One region of the [Rhizobium] kunmingense genome, then DNA from elsewhere that is predicted to be linked to it. Evidence: predicted binding sites of a transcription regulator. Region 1 holds the regulator's gene; each other region holds the start of a gene.
What was found. The regulator LexA, encoded in region 1, represses DNA repair genes until DNA is damaged. The targets are predictions, from matches to a motif close to TGTTCNNNNTGTGTTCNG.

Region 2: recA (recombinase RecA) is a predicted target of LexA. The motif match lies at 1,459-1,476, and genes of this name have one in related genera.
Region 3: AC0JZ4_RS03965 (YifB family Mg chelatase-like AAA ATPase) is a predicted target of LexA. The motif match lies at 3,402-3,419, and genes of this name have one in related genera.

Annotation. Positions count from the first base shown of each region.
Region 1 covers NZ_CDRNXG010000001.1:2,832,900-2,838,258, forward strand. Annotated here, with positions in the region: gene AC0JZ4_RS13670 (ComEC/Rec2 family competence protein) at 1-2,019, shown strand, start outside; gene lexA (transcriptional repressor LexA) at 2,000-2,719, opposite strand; gene AC0JZ4_RS13680 (VOC family protein) at 2,918-3,790, shown strand; gene kdsA (3-deoxy-8-phosphooctulonate synthase) at 3,794-4,642, shown strand; gene eno (phosphopyruvate hydratase) at 4,761-5,359, shown strand, end outside.
Region 2 covers NZ_CDRNXG010000001.1:3,075,026-3,080,384, reverse strand. Annotated here, with positions in the region: gene cckA (cell cycle histidine kinase CckA) at 1-1,299, shown strand, start outside; gene recA (recombinase RecA) at 1,536-2,621, shown strand; gene alaS (alanine--tRNA ligase) at 2,828-5,359, shown strand, end outside.
Region 3 covers NZ_CDRNXG010000001.1:784,205-789,563, reverse strand. Annotated here, with positions in the region: gene ugpA (sn-glycerol-3-phosphate ABC transporter permease UgpA) at 1-281, shown strand, start outside; gene ugpE (sn-glycerol-3-phosphate ABC transporter permease UgpE) at 291-1,139, shown strand; gene AC0JZ4_RS03975 (sn-glycerol-3-phosphate import ATP-binding protein UgpC) at 1,141-2,253, shown strand; gene gshB (glutathione synthase) at 2,396-3,343, shown strand; gene AC0JZ4_RS03965 (YifB family Mg chelatase-like AAA ATPase) at 3,529-5,064, shown strand; gene cysK (cysteine synthase A) at 5,072-5,359, opposite strand, start outside.

The sequences.
Region 1 (5,359 bases):
GCCTTTTCTGCCTATTTCGATGGCATAGGTGCAGTTGGCTTTTTCTATTCGGCCCCGGTCGCGCATGCGGCTCAACCATTGCCGGATGGCCTGTGGCAGATGGCGGAACGATGGCTTTTTGCGCTGCGGGCCGATATCGGCAACCGTATCCGGCAACAGGTTCCGGGCGATGCAGGCGCGTTTGCGGCGGCGATTGTCACCGACGAGAGACGAGCGATCTCCGAGGACACGGTCGAGGCTCTGCGGCTGTCGGGGCTTGCGCATATCGTCGCGATCTCCGGCCTCAACATGGCGCTGGCCGCCGGCATCTGCTTCGTCGGGTTGCGCACGGCCCTCGCTCTGTCTCCCGCCGTCTCGCAGGCCTTGCCGGTCAAGAAGATCGCGGCGTGCGGTGCGCTTGCGATGGTCACCTGCTACTACCTGATTTCCGGCTTCGGTGTTTCGGCCCAGCGTGCCTATATCATGATGGCGGTCATGCTCGTCGCCGTGCTTCTCGACCGTGCGTCGATCAGCCTGCGCAATGTCGCGCTTTCGGCATTGATCATTCTCGCCTGGACACCATCGGAAATTCTGGGGCCGAGTTTCCAGATGTCGTTTGCGGCCACGGCTGCACTGGTGGCCGGGTATGCGCTCTGGGCGGAGCGGGCAAGGCGGCGCGTGCACGAACCGCTGCCGTTTCGTCACCCTCTGGTGACGGGCGCTGCCGCATCCTCTCGCTTCGTCGGCGGCATCGTGCTGACCTCGTTGATCGGCAGCCTTGCCACGGCGATCTTTTCGATCGAGCATTTTCACCGGATTTCGACCTATGGGCTTGCTGCCAATCTTGCCGCCATGCCGATCATCAGTTTCATGGTCATGCCGGCCGGGCTTGTTGCCATGCTTTTGATGCCGTTGGGGCTTGATGGGCCTTTTATCGCACTGATGGCGAAGGGACTGGAATGGGTGATCGCGATCGCGCACACGGTTGCCGGTTGGCGCGGCGATGCCCTGGTCGGCCAGCAGCAGGCGTTGTTTCTGCCGCTCGGCGTGGCCGGCATGTTGTTGCTGGCCTTGCTGCGGACCCGCCTTCGGCTCGCAGGCGTGCCGTTTCTGATCGCCGCCTTGGTGCTGTTTGTTCAGGGCGGCTCACATGCCGGATCCACCCTTCTCGTCTCGGAGGACGGTACACTCATTGCCTATCGCGACCGGAGCCTTGTGACGGTCAATCGCACCCGCCCATCCGCCTTCGTCTTCGACCAGTGGACGAGGGCCCTTGGTCTGCCTGAGCCGATCAAGCCTGTCATGCTCGACCCGGCTGCCGCGTTGCAAACGGTTCACCCTTCGCCATCTCCGACTGTTGCCCCTGAAGGGGCGGGCGACGAGAGGTTGGCGGACGATCTCGTGGCGGCTGCGCGCCGGCGCATGGCTTCCTTGACGGCTCCTCGTTTCTCCTGCGAGGCCAAGGCCTGGTGCGGCCTGCGCATCGGTGAGGACCGCGTTCGCGACAACGCCGGAGGTCTGCGCGAGCCGAATGCGTCGGACCAGAAGTCCGGACCGGAGGAAGGGATGCTCGTGATTGCGCTCGACGATGGCCGTTATGTCGGTGCGGCCTGTGATGTGGCTGATCTTGTCATCGCTCCCAGGGCGCGTTTCGATCAATGCCGATCCGGTACCCTGCTTCTTTCAGGCGCCACGCTCAGGAAAACCGGTGCGTTGGAAATCGCGCTGCCGGACCGCGCTCATGGCATCGATGATCACCGGAACTGGAAAATCACGCCGTCATTTGCCGGCACGCAACGACCGTGGGCCATACATCGCCAGTATGACTGGCGAGGGAACCGATATGACCCGAGCCTGCCCGGATGGCTTGCAGCCGCCATCGAGGCAAACGGTTTTGCCACGCAGCCATCGAGCGCCGGCGCAGCAACGAATGACGCAACCGGACGCGCAGGCGGCGTGCCCATAACAAATACGGCCATGTCACCGTCTGGTGATGCTGCGGAGACCAGTCAGCCCGGTCTCAGTGATAGCGGCGAATAAGGCCGACCAGCTTGCCCTGCACCTTGACGCGATCGGGCGGGAAGATGCGGGTCTCATAGGCCGGGTTTGCCGCTTCGAGCGCGATCGATGCCCCCTTGCGGCGGAAACGCTTCAACGTCGCTTCCTCGTCATCGACGAGTGCCACGACGATGTCGCCTGGATTGGCGGTGCTGCCGTTGCGAATGATCACGGTATCGCCGTCGAGAATGCCGGCCTCGATCATAGAGTCGCCCTTGACCTCGAGCGCGTAATGTTCGCCGGTGCCGATCATCTCGATCGGAACGGAAACATTGTGGGTGTTGTTCTGGATTGCCGAGATCGGTACGCCGGCGGCGATGCGGCCCATGACCGGAACGCTTGCGGAGGTGGCATCCTCAAGCGGCGCGGATCGAGCAGGTGCTGCGGGCTCGACCGGACGCTTGCCGAGGCTTCCCTCTATGACGCTCGGGGAGAAGCCGCGCTTCGGCTGCAGGCTTGGCACATAGGCTTCCGGCAGCTTGATGACTTCGAGCGCGCGCGCCCTGTTCGGCAGGCGGCGAATGAAGCCGCGTTCTTCCAGCGCCGTGATCAGGCGGTGAATACCCGACTTGGATGCGAGGTCGAGCGCATCCTTCATTTCATCGAAGGAAGGCGGTACGCCGGACTCCTTCATCCGCTCGTGGATGAAAAGAAGCAGTTCCTGTTGCTTGCGAGTCAGCATGGATGCGCACCTTCGGATTTTGAAACAAATGCAGAACGGACACTATATGTTCCATATGTGTTCCGCAAGTCCTTAAATTTGGGTGGAGATTTCATAACTTTCTGAAATGGCAGATCCATTTGTCCGCTTAAAGGGACTTGCGCTTGTCGGTTGTCTGACCAATCTAGCTTCCAGCTAACAAATGTCTGGGGGACATGCGTGACTGCGAAGAAAATCGATCATCTCGTATTGCCGGTCTGCGATCTAGCTGCGGCGCGCGGCCGGTTGTCGGCGCTGGGCTTTACGGTGGCGCCCGATGCCCTGCATCCGTTCGGGACGTCTAACGCCTGTGTCTTCCTCGATGACGGCATCTATCTGGAGCCGCTGGCGCTGGCGGACCGGCGCAAGGCGGGTGCAGCTGCCAAGCGCGGCAATGTTTTCGTGGCGCGTGATGTCGCATTCAGGGGGAAGCGTGGGAGGCAGGGGCTTTCGGCGCTGGTCGTGGCCAGTGATGATGCCGAGGCTGATGATCAACGCTTTGTCGCAGCCGGAGTATCGGCGGGCGAGGTGCTGGAATTTTCGCGCGTCATAAAGTCTCCGGATGGTGATGAGGCGGAGGGCCGCTTCAGGCTCGCCTTTGCGGCGGATGCTGCGGCTCCGGATTTCTTTGCCTTCGCCTGTCAGCGTGTGGTTTCATTCCCTCAGGATATGGGCAACTTACGCATCCATGCGAATTCGGTAACCGGCCTCAAGGAGGTGGTGCTCGCGGCGCGCGATCCCTCATCCTCTGTGCCGCTGCTTGTCCAGGTGCTTGGCGCGGAGGCGGAAGAAACCGAGGCGGGTCTGGTGTTTGCTGCCGAGAATGGCCGCGTCCGGGTTCTCGGTGAAGGGCAGCTCGACCATGAATTCGGCTTGCAATTCGATCCGTCGGCTGCGGGGTTTTATGGCAAGGTTCTGATTTTTCGCTCCGCCGATCTGGCCGTGACAGAGATCATCCTTGCTGCTAATGACGTCGCATTCATCCGCCGGGATGGCCGTGTGCTCGTGCAGCCGGCAGCCGGGCAGGGCGTCATGTTCGGCTTCGAGGAATAGACAATGGCAGTTTCCCCCAAATCAGAAGTTTCCGTCGGCGAGGGCACGAAGAAGGTCGTCTTTTCCAATGCCGGACGATTGTCGCTGATTGCGGGGCCCTGCCAGATGGAAAGCCGCGAGCATGCCTTCATGATCGCCGGAACGCTTGTCGAACTTTGCGACAAGCTCGGTGTCGGCCTCGTCTACAAATCCTCCTTCGACAAGGCGAACCGCACGTCGATCGCTGGCAAGCGCGGCATCGGGCTTGAGAATGCGATGGAAATCTTCGCCGACCTCAAGAAGGAATTCGGATTTCCGGTGCTGACCGACATCCACACCGAGGAACAGTGCAGCATCGTTGCCGAGACGGTCGATATTCTGCAGATCCCTGCCTTCCTGTCGCGCCAGACGGATCTGCTCGTCGCGGCCGCCAAGACCGGTCGCGCGATCAACGTCAAGAAGGGCCAGTTCCTGGCCCCCTGGGACATGAAGAACGTACAGGCGAAATTCCTCGAAAGCGGCAACGGCAATGTCATGCTGTGCGAGCGCGGTGCGTCCTTCGGCTACAACACGCTGGTGTCCGACATGCGTTCGCTGCCGATCATGGCTTCGCTCGGTTCGCCCGTCGTCTTCGACGCCACCCATTCGGTGCAGCAGCCGGGCGGGCAGGGCGGCTCCAGCGGCGGTCAGCGGGAATTCGTCGAGACTTTGGCACGCGCGGCGGTGGCCGTTGGTATTGCCGGCCTGTTCATCGAGACCCATGAGGACCCCGACAACGCACCGTCAGATGGCCCGAACATGGTTCACCTGAAGGACATGCCGCGGCTTCTGGACAAGCTTCTGGCGTTTGACGCCATCGCCAAGGCCGCCTGAGCAATCGGGCGGCGGTTGAGCGCGGTCAAAGTGTTGAGAGCGCTCGCATTGTAATTCGGATGTCATTGAACATGGTTCATTTCAATGACCGAGTGACTGTAAATCTGAGGAGAGACCCTTGACTGCTATTACCGATATCATCGCCCGCGAAATTCTCGACAGCCGCGGCAATCCGACGGTCGAAGTCGACGTTCATCTCGAAGACGGCTCGATGGGCCGTGCAGCCGTGCCGTCCGGCGCGTCTACCGGTGCGCATGAGGCTGTCGAACTGCGTGATGGCGGTAAGCGTTACGGCGGCAAGGGTGTCGAAAAGGCCGTCGAGGCCGTCAATGGCGAGATCTTCGATGCGATCGGCGGTTTCGATGCCGAGAGCCAGATCCATATCGACAAGATGCTCATCGCGCTCGACGGCACGCCGAACAAGTCGCGCCTCGGCGCCAACGCCATTCTCGGTGTATCGCTCGCCGTCGCCAAGGCCGCTGCGGAAGCGTCGGGCCTGCCGCTCTATCGCTACATCGGTGGCGCCGGCGCGCACGTTCTGCCGGTTCCGATGATGAACATCATCAATGGCGGCGCGCATGCCGACAATCCGATCGACTTCCAGGAATTCATGATCCTGCCGGTCGGCGCCGAGACGCTGAAGGATTCGGTCCGCATCGGTGCGGAAATCTTCCACGTCCTGAAGAAGGAACTGGCGTCGCAGGGGCATAACACCAA
Region 2 (5,359 bases), 240 kb from region 1:
CATGCGGTGATCGACGAGAGCGACGAGGCGCCGGAAGAGGCGGCGATCGTCTATGCGGTCGAGACGACCGAGCAGAAGGCGCTGGAAACCCAGATGGCGCAGACCCAGAAGCTGAATGCCGTGGGCACGCTGGCCGGCGGTATCGCACACGACTTCAACAACGTGCTGACCGCCATCCTGTTGTCCTCCGACCATCTTCTGTTGCAGGCACGCCCATCGGATGCGAGCTTCGCCGATCTGATGGAGATCAAGCGCAATGCCAACCGCGCCGCGGTTCTGGTGCGCCAGCTGCTTGCCTTCTCGCGCAAGCAGACGATGCGGCCGGCGGTGCTGAACCTCACCGACGTGGTTGGCGACCTTCGCATGCTGGTCGACCGGCTGATCTCCGGCACCAATGTCAAGCTGGAGGTCGATTACGGCCGTGACCTGTGGCCAGTGCGCACCGATCTTTCGCAGTTCGAACAGGTGCTGATCAACCTCTGCGTCAACGCCCGCGATGCCATGCCGGGCGGCGGCACGATCCTGATCAAGACGCGCAATGTGACGGCCGACGACGTCGGCTCGTTCCATCAGGCCGATCTGCCGAGCGAAGACCTTGTGATGATCGAGGTCTCCGACAACGGAACCGGTATTCCGCCGGAAATCATGGACAAGATCTTCGAGCCCTTCTTCACCACCAAGGAAGTGGGCAAGGGAACCGGCCTCGGCCTGTCGATGGTCTACGGTATCGTCAAGCAGTCCGGCGGCTACCTCTATCCCGAATCTGACCTCGGCAAGGGCACCAGCTTCCGCATCTTCCTGCCACGTCACGTGCCGGAAGTCGTGCCGGTCAGCGCAACGCCCGCGCTGGCGGATGCCGCAGTTGCGGCCCAGAAGGTCCAGGCGCTTGCGGCAACAGCGTCTGCCGAACCCGTCGATCTCACCGGAAAATCGGCCGTAGTCCTGCTCGTCGAGGACGAGGAGGCGGTGCGTCGCGGCGGCAAGCGGATGCTTGAGACGCGCGGCTATACGGTGCATGAGGCCGGCTCCGGCACGGAAGCGCTCGACATCATGGACGAGTTGGACGGCAAGGTGGATATCGTCGTCTCCGACGTCGTCATGCCTGAAATGGACGGCCCGACACTGTTGACGGAATTGCGCAAAACCTATCCGGACCTGAAATTCATCTTCGTCTCCGGCTATGCGGAGGATGCCTTTGCCCGCAATCTGCCGGCCGACGCCAAGTTCGGCTTCCTGCCCAAGCCGTTTTCGCTAAAGCAGCTTGCGGTTGCCGTCCGGGAAATGCTCGATTCGGAATAGCGCGTCATTTGCCGCGACACATCTCGCGCAGGCATCTGCGAGGCGGCCAAGAGGCTGATTTGAAACGCTGTTTCCACAGCTCCTTGCCGCCGTGAACAAGAGTGGAACGAAGGCGAAATAACGGTTTCGCTGCAAGGGCTTGAATGGCTCTTGCAAAACAGGAACAAAATGAGTACAAAACTCCCATCGGCTGCTTCATTGCTTGCGCGGCGGCAATAACCTAAAGGTGGGAACTCATGGCACAGAACACATTGCGGCTCGTAGAGGAAAAAGGCGTGGACAAGAGTAAGGCCCTGGAAGCGGCACTGTCGCAGATTGAAAGATCCTTCGGCAAAGGATCGATCATGAAGCTTGGTTCGAACGAGAATATCGTTGAGATCGAGACGGTATCGACCGGCTCTCTCAGCCTCGATATCGCGCTCGGCATCGGCGGCCTGCCCAAGGGCCGCATCATCGAGATCTATGGTCCGGAAAGCTCGGGCAAGACGACGCTGGCGCTGCAGACGATTGCGGAAGCCCAGAAGAAGGGCGGCATCTGCGCCTTCGTCGACGCCGAACACGCGCTCGATCCGGTCTATGCCCGCAAGCTTGGCGTCGATCTGCAGAACCTTCTGATCTCGCAGCCGGATACCGGCGAACAGGCGCTCGAAATCACCGATACGCTGGTTCGCTCCGGCGCCGTCGACGTTCTCGTCGTCGACTCGGTTGCAGCCCTGACGCCGCGTGCCGAAATCGAAGGCGAGATGGGCGACAGCCTGCCGGGTCTTCAGGCCCGCCTGATGAGCCAGGCGCTGCGCAAATTGACCGCATCGATCTCCAAATCGAAAACGATGGTGATCTTCATCAACCAGATCCGCATGAAGATCGGCGTCATGTTCGGTTCGCCGGAAACGACGACGGGCGGCAACGCGCTGAAATTCTATGCCTCTGTCCGTCTCGACATCCGTCGCATCGGCCAGGTCAAGGAGCGCGAGGAAGTTGTCGGCAACCAGACCCGCGTCAAGGTCGTCAAGAACAAGATGGCGCCTCCCTTCAAGCAGGTCGAATTCGACATCATGTATGGCGAAGGCGTATCCAAGACCGGCGAACTCGTCGATCTCGGCGTCAAGGCGGGAATCGTGGAAAAATCCGGCGCCTGGTTCTCCTACAACAGCCAGCGCCTCGGCCAGGGGCGCGAGAACGCCAAGACGTTCCTGAAGGACAATCCGGAAGTGGCGCGCGAGATCGAAACGTCGCTGCGCCAGAATGCCGGCCTGATCGCCGACAAGTTCCTGCAGAACGGCGGACCGGATGCAGGCGAGGGTGGCGACGACGACGCATAGTCGCTCGACGGTTTTTCAATCGGAGGCGAAGCGGTTCCGCCGCACTCGGAAGGCCTGTAAGGGCTTCTTGACCGCTTGCTCTGGCCGGTCGCCATCGAAAGATGTGCGGCCGGTTTTCTGTTCGGCTGGACAGTTTTGGATGTCGGCGATACAAGCCTCTGGACTTCAAATGGGATTACCGCATCTGCGGTTGAAAAGGGCGTAGCATGAGCGGCGTGAATGACATCCGGTCGACCTTCCTCGACTATTTCAAGAAGAATGGCCACACGGTCCTGGACTCCAGTCCGCTGGTTCCGCGCAACGACCCGACGCTGATGTTCACCAATGCCGGCATGGTTCAGTTCAAGAACGTCTTTACCGGCCTGGAAAAGCGCCCTTATTCGACGGCGACGACCTCGCAGAAATGCGTGCGCGCCGGCGGCAAGCATAACGACCTCGACAATGTCGGCTACACCGCACGCCACCTGACCTTCTTCGAGATGCTCGGCAACTTCTCCTTCGGCGATTATTTCAAGGAGAATGCGATCGAGCTTGCCTGGAAGCTCGTGACGGAAGGTTTCGACCTGCCGAAAAACCGGCTTCTCGTGACCGTCTATTCCGAGGATGAAGAGGCTGCGACGCTGTGGAAGAAGATCGCCGGTTTCTCCGACGACAAGATCATCCGCATCCCGACCTCTGACAATTTCTGGCAGATGGGCGATACTGGTCCTTGCGGCCCCTGCTCGGAAATCTTCATCGACCAGGGCGAAAATGTCTGGGGTGGCCCTCCCGGTTCGGCGGAAGAGGATGGCGACCGTTTCCTCGAATTCTGGAACCTCGTCTTCATGCAGTTCGAACAGACCGCGCCGGGCGAGCGTTCACTCCTGCCGCGCCCGTCCATCGACACCGGCATGGGGCTTGAGCGCATGGCCTGCGTGCTCCAGGGCAAGCAGAGCGTGTTCGATACCGACCTGTTCCGCACGCTGATCGGCACGATCGAGGACGTCATGGGTGTGAAGGCCGAGGGCAGCGCAAGCCACCGCGTCATCGCCGACCATCTGCGCTCGTCCGCCTTCCTGATTGCCGATGGCGTTCTGCCGTCGAATGAGGGCCGTGGCTACGTGTTGCGCCGCATCATGCGCCGCGCCATGCGCCACGCCCAGTTGCTGGGTGCAAAAGAACCGGTGATGTACAAGCTGCTGCCGACGCTGGTGCAGGAAATGGGCCGCGCCTATCCTGAACTCGTCCGTGCCGAGGCGCTCACCTCCGAGACCCTCAAGCTGGAAGAAACCCGTTTCCGCAAGACGCTGGAACGTGGCCTTTCGCTTCTCTCCGACGCGACGACCGATCTCGACAAGGGTGACATGCTCGACGGCGAGACCGCTTTCAAGCTTTACGACACCTATGGCTTCCCTCTCGACCTGACGCAGGATGCCCTGCGTGCCCGTGAAATCGGCGTCGACATTGCCGGCTTCACCGATGCGATGGAACGCCAGAAGGCGGAAGCCCGCTCGCACTGGGCAGGCTCCGGCGACAAGGCGACGGAAACCGTCTGGTTCGAACTGAAGGAAAAGTTCGGCGCGACCGAATTCCTCGGCTACGACACCGAGCAGGCCGAAGGCGTGGTCCAGGCGATCGTTCGCGATGGCAAGGCAATCGATGCCGCAGCTGCCGGCGACGAGGTTCAGGTCGTCGTCAGCCAGACGCCGTTCTACGGTGAATCGGGTGGCCAGATGGGCGATACCGGCGTGATCTCCACCGATCATGCCAAGGTCAATGTCTCCGACACGCAGAAGAAGGGCGAAGGCCTTTTCGTTCACGTTGCCAAGGTCACCGAAGGCGGCCTCAAGGTTGGCGATGCGGTCATCCTGACGGTCGATCACGCGCGCCGCTCGCAGCTGCGCTCCAACCACTCCGCGACCCACCTTCTGCATGAGGCGATGCGCGAAGTGCTCGGCACTCACGTCGCCCAGAAGGGATCGCTCGTTGCACCGGAACGTCTGCGCTTCGACGTTTCGCATCCGAAGCCGATGTCGGCCGAAGAATTGCAGCAGGTCGAGGACATGGCCAACGCCATCATTCTCCAGAACGCTCGCGTCACGACCCGCCTGATGAGCGTCGACGACGCGATCGCCGAAGGTGCGATGGCGCTGTTCGGCGAAAAGTACGGCGATGAGGTGCGCGTGGTGTCCATGGGCACCGCCGTCGATGGCGACAAGGTCGGCAAGCCCTACTCGATTGAACTGTGCGGCGGCACGCATGTGAACGCGACCGGCGATATCGGCCTCGTCCGCGTACTCGGCGAAAGCGCTGTCGGCGCCGGCGTCCGTCGCGTCGAAGCCGTCACCGGAGATGCTGCCCGCGCGTATCTATCCGAACAGGATGAGCGCGTGAAGACGCTTGCCGGTGCGCTGAAAGTGCAGCCGGCCGACGTCGTGTCCCGCGTCGAAGCCCTGCTCGACGAGCGTCGCAAGCTGGAAAAGGAACTGGCGGATGCCAAGCGCCGTCTTGCCATGGGCGGTGGTCAGGGCGGTACGGCCTCCGATATCCGCGAAGTCGCGGGCGTCAAGTTCATGGGGCGCGCGCTGGCGGGTATCGATGCCAAGGATCTGAAAGGCCTGGCGGATGAAGCCAAGGCTTCGGTCGGTTCCGGCGTCGTGACGCTGGTCGGCGTGTCGGAAGACGGCAAGGCAAGCGCCGTTGTCGCCGTCACGGAGGATCTCGTCGGGCGCTTCAGCGCCGTCGATCTCGTTCGCATC
Region 3 (5,359 bases), 2.0 Mb from region 1:
GCTTCTTCACCATCGCGCTGCCGCTGCTTTCGCCCACCACATTCTTCCTGTTCATCATCAACGTGAACTACGCCATGTTCGACACGTTTCCGATCGTCGATGCGACGACCTCGGGCGGCCCCGCCCAGTCGACCAACATCATGGTCTACAAGGTCTATCAGGACGGCTTCATCGGCCTGAACCTCGGTTCGTCGTCTGCCCAGTCGGTTCTGCTGATGCTGATCGTCATGGTCCTGACCTTCGTGCAGTTCCGCTATGTCGAACGCCGGGTGCAATATTGAGGATCGACCATGGTTGAAAACCGCCCATTCCTGACATTTATCACTCATGCCTTCCTCATTTTCGGCTTCGCCATCGTCGCGCTGCCGGTCTATGTGGCGGTGGTTGCCTCCACCCATGACCTGCAGACGCTTTTGACCGGTGCGGTGCCGCTTCTGCCGGGGTCGCATTTCATCGAGAATTATTCGGCGATCCTGACCAATGTCTCGGCCGCCCACGGCCTGCCGAACTATTCCCACATGGCGCTCAATTCGCTGGTCATGGCGCTCGTCATCACGGTCGGAAAGATCCTGATCTCGATCACTTCGGCATTCGCGATCGTCTATTTCCGCTTCCCCTTCCGGGTGCTGGCCTTCTGGATCATCTTCGTCACGCTGATGCTGCCGGTCGAGGTGCGCATCATGCCGACCTACAAGATCGTCGCCGATCTCGGCATGCTGAATTCCTGGGCGGGCCTGACGATCCCGCTGATCGCCTCGGCCACCGCCACATTCCTGTTCCGCCAGTTCTTCATGACCGTGCCTGACGAGATCCTGGAAGCGGCGCGCGTCGATGGCGCGGGCGCGATCAAATTCTTCTGGGATATTCTCCTGCCGCTCTCGCGCACCAATATCGGCGCGCTCTGCGTCATCCTCTTCATCTACGGCTGGGTCCAGTATCTGTGGCCGCTGCTGGTGACCACCGACACCGGTTACTACACGCTGATGATGGGCATGAAGCGCATGGTCACGGCCCAGGACGGTGTGATCGCCTGGAACTATGTGATGGCGGGCTCGGTCATGGCCATGCTGCCCCCCATCCTGATCGTCATTTTCATGCAGCGGCTGTTCATCCGCGGCCTGACAGAAACGGAGAAGTGAAATGGCATCCATCGACGTCGAAAAAGTCGGAAAGATCTATACCGGCGGCGTTCGGGCTGTCTCGGACATCAACCTGGCGATCAAGGACGGCGAATTCATCGTGCTGGTCGGCCCGTCCGGCTGTGGCAAATCCACGCTGCTGCGCATGGTGGCCGGGCTTGAGGCGATTTCGGAAGGCACGGTGAAGATTGGCGATAAGGTGGTCAACAAGGCCGAACCGGCCGACCGCGACATCGCCATGGTATTCCAGAACTATGCGCTTTACCCGCATATGACGGTGCGACAGAACCTGGAATACGGCCTGAAGAACCGCAAGACGCCGAAGGCCGAGATCGATGCGCGCGTGACGGAAGCCGCCCGCATGCTGGAGATCACCCAGTATCTCGACCGCAAGCCGCGTGCGCTTTCCGGCGGCCAGCGCCAGCGCGTCGCCATGGGCCGCGCCATCGTCCGCAAGCCGGCCGTCTTCCTCTTCGATGAGCCGCTGTCCAACCTCGACGCCAAGCTGCGCGTTTCCATGCGCGGCGAGATCAAGCGCCTGCAGCGCCGTCTCGGCACGACGTCACTCTACGTTACCCACGACCAGCTGGAGGCGATGACGCTCGCCGATCGCCTCGTGGTGTTGAACGGAGGGCAGATCGAGCAGGTCGGCGCACCGCTCGAAGTTTACCACAGGCCGGCCTCGACCTTTGTTGCAAGCTTCATCGGCTCGCCGGCCATGAACCTCGTCAAGGGCGAGCTGCATGGCGACAAGCTAGCGATCGGCCCGGCGATGATCGACCTTGCCGGCTTCGCGCCGGCATCCGGCGCGGTTACCGTCGGCATGCGGGCAGAGGACGTCCGCTTTGTTGCAGCCGGACCGAACACGCTGCCGTTCAAGACCGAATATGCCGAGGAACTGGGAGCGCAGCGCCTCGTTCACGGCCTGATCGGCGATCAGCCGGTGACCGTGGCGGTCTCTTCGGAAGCCGAACTCGGAGATCAGATGCAGGTGGCGGTCGAGCGGTCACGATTGCATTTCTTCAACGCCGAGACCGGCAGACGGATCGAGACGCCGGCCCCGGCGTCGGATCTCGCTGGGGCGTCCGCACCGGCGGCCCAGCCGGTCGGCTGAGATCAGATTGCCAAAGGGCGACGTGTGGGCCTTCATTTATCATGCGGCCGGGATTGTTCCCGGCCGCATTGCTTTCGGGCCATCGCCATCCTAAATCAGGCAGGCCCAAATTGAGGCGCATTCTTACTCAGGGACATATCTCATGGCGCATGTTCGCAAGGTCGCAATCCAGATGGACCATATTTCCGGCATCAACATTGCCGGCGATTCCACCTTCGCAATGACCTTGGAGGCCCAATCCCGCGGCTATGAGCTGTTCCACTATACGCCGGACCGGCTGACCATGCGCGATGGCAAGATCTTTGCAGCCGTCGAGCCGCTGCAGGTGCGCGATATCAACGGCGATCATTTCACGCTGGGCGAAAAGCAGCGGGTGGACATGTCGCAGATGGACGTCGTGCTGTTGCGCCAAGACCCGCCCTTCGACATGGGCTACATCACCTCGACGCATCTTCTGGAACGCATCCACCCCAAGACGCTTGTCGTCAACGATCCGGCCTGGGTGCGCAACTCGCCGGAAAAGATCTTCGTCACGGAATTCGCCGACCTGATGCCGGCAACGCTGATCTCGCGTGACCCGACCGAGATCGCCGCCTTCCGCCAGGAAATGGGCGACATCATCCTCAAGCCGCTCTATGGCAATGGCGGCGCCGGGGTCTTCCATTCCACCCGCGACGACCGCAACTTCACCTCGCTTCTGGAAATGTTCGGCCAGATGTATCGCGGCGAGCCCTATATCGCCCAGGCCTATCTGCCGGACGTGCGCAAGGGCGACAAGCGCATCCTGCTCGTCGACGGCGAGCCCGTCGGCGCGATCAACCGCGTTCCGGCCGAAACCGACAGCCGCTCCAACATGCACGTCGGCGGTCGCGCCGAGCCGACCGAACTGACGACGCGCGAAAAGGAAATCTGCGCCCGCATCGGACCGGCCCTGCGCGAACGCGGTTTCATCTTCGTCGGCATCGACGTCATCGGCGACTACATGACCGAAATCAACGTGACGTCGCCGACCGGCATCCGAGAAGTAAAGAAATTCGGCGGTGCCGATGTCGCGAGCCTGATGTGGGACGCGATCGAAGCGAAGAACTGATGCTTGTCGCATCTGGACCAATAGACGGGCGCCGAGGCGCCCGTTTTTTTGTTCCGTTTGTTCGATTTTTGTTCTTGTTTTAATTTCAGGCCTGTGTCAGCTTATGGTTGTGCTGGCGCGAAGGGACGTTTCTCGTAAATCGGCAGAAAGCCGGCATCCTGAAATGATATCGGGGAGCGGATCGCATGGTTTCACGCGTCAGTACGGTTGCATTCCAGGGCATTGATGGAGTTCCGGTCGACGTGCAGGTCATGATCGGACCTGGCAAGGTCGGCATGCATATTGTCGGCCTGCCGGACAAGGCGGTGGCCGAAAGCCGCGAGCGGGTGCAGGCAGCTTTGCACGCTTCGGGCCTTGCGGTGCCGCACAAGAAGGTGACGATCAATCTGGCGCCGGCGGATCTGCCGAAGGAGGGCTCGCATTTCGACCTCCCGATCGCGCTCGGCCTGATGGCGGCGCTTGGTGCCATTCCCGGCGATGCGGTGGCCGATCATGTCGTCATCGGCGAACTCAATCTCGACGGCACGTTGGCGCCTGTGGCCGGGGCGTTGCCGGCGGCAATCAGCGCCAATGCGCTCGGCAAGGGGCTGATCTGCCCGGCGGACAGCGGACCGGAGGCGGCCTGGGCCGGGCCGGATGTCGAGATTGTCGCGCCACGCAGCCTGATCGCGCTCGCCAACCATTTCCGCGGCACGCAGGTGATATCGCGACCGCACCCGGCCATTCGCGCAGCACCGGCCAACCTGCCGGATCTGGCCGAGATCAAGGGACAGGAAAGTGCCAAGCGGGCGCTCGAAGTGGCGGCGGCAGGCGGTCACAATCTGCTTTACGTCGGTCCGCCCGGGTCGGGAAAATCCATGCTGGCGGCCCGTCTTCCGTCCATCCTGCCACCGCTTTCGGCCGCCGAACTGCTCGAAGTGTCGATGATCCACTCGATAGCCGGACAACTTTCGGGTGGCAAGCTTTCCGACCGGCGCCCTTATCGCACGCCGCATCATTCGGCGACCATGGCGGCACTCGTGGGCGGTGGTTTCCGGGCACGGCCCGGCGAGGCGTCGCTTGCTCATCATGGCGTGCTGTTCCTCGACGAGTTTCCGGAATTTTCACCGCAGGTTCTCGATGCATTGCGGCAGCCGCTGGAAACGGGCGAATGCGTCATCGCCCGTGCCAATCACCGGGTATCCTATCCGGCCAACATCCAGCTCATAGCGGCGATGAACCCGTGCCGCTGCGGCATGGCGGGCGAGCCGGGTCACGCCTGCGCCCGCGGGCCACGCTGCGCTGCCGAGTATCAGGGGCGTATCTCGGCGCCGCTGATGGACCGGATCGATATCCGTATCGACGTGCCGGCGGTCTCCGCCTCCGACCTCATTCGTCCGGCGCCGGCAGAGACGAGTGCGGATGTGGCAAAGCGGGTCCTTGCCGCAAGGGAGCTGCAGCAGGACCGCTATGAGACGGCCGGCCTGCGTGGTCCGCTCACCAATGCGCGCTGCTCGACATCTCTGATCGAACAGGTGGCCGCACCTGATCCGTCTGGCCTGCAATTGCTGAGGGACGCGGCGGAGAAGCTGAGATTCTCCGCCCGTGGCTATCATCGGGTGCTGAGGGTGGCGCGCACCCTGGCCGATCTCGACGGCCAGCAGACGGTCGGCCGCCTGCATCTGGCCGAGGCGATCTCATACCGGATGGCGAGCGAGCGGCTCGCCATCGCGGCGGCATGATGGTTGCCTATTCGCCGAGGCCTTCGAAAAGCGCCGTGGAAAGGTAGCGCTCCGCAAACGAGGGAATGATCACCACGATTGTCTTGCCGGCGTTTTCGTCGCGGCTGCCGATCTCGATTGCGGCCTTGAGTGCCGCACCTGAGGAAATGCCGACGGGAACGCCCTCCAGTCTTGCGACATGGCGTGCGGTTTCCAATGCATCGGCGCTCGCGACGGTGACGACTTCGTCATAGATATGCGTATCGAGGATTTTCGGCGCAAATCCGGCGCCGATGCCCTGGATCTTGTGAGGGCC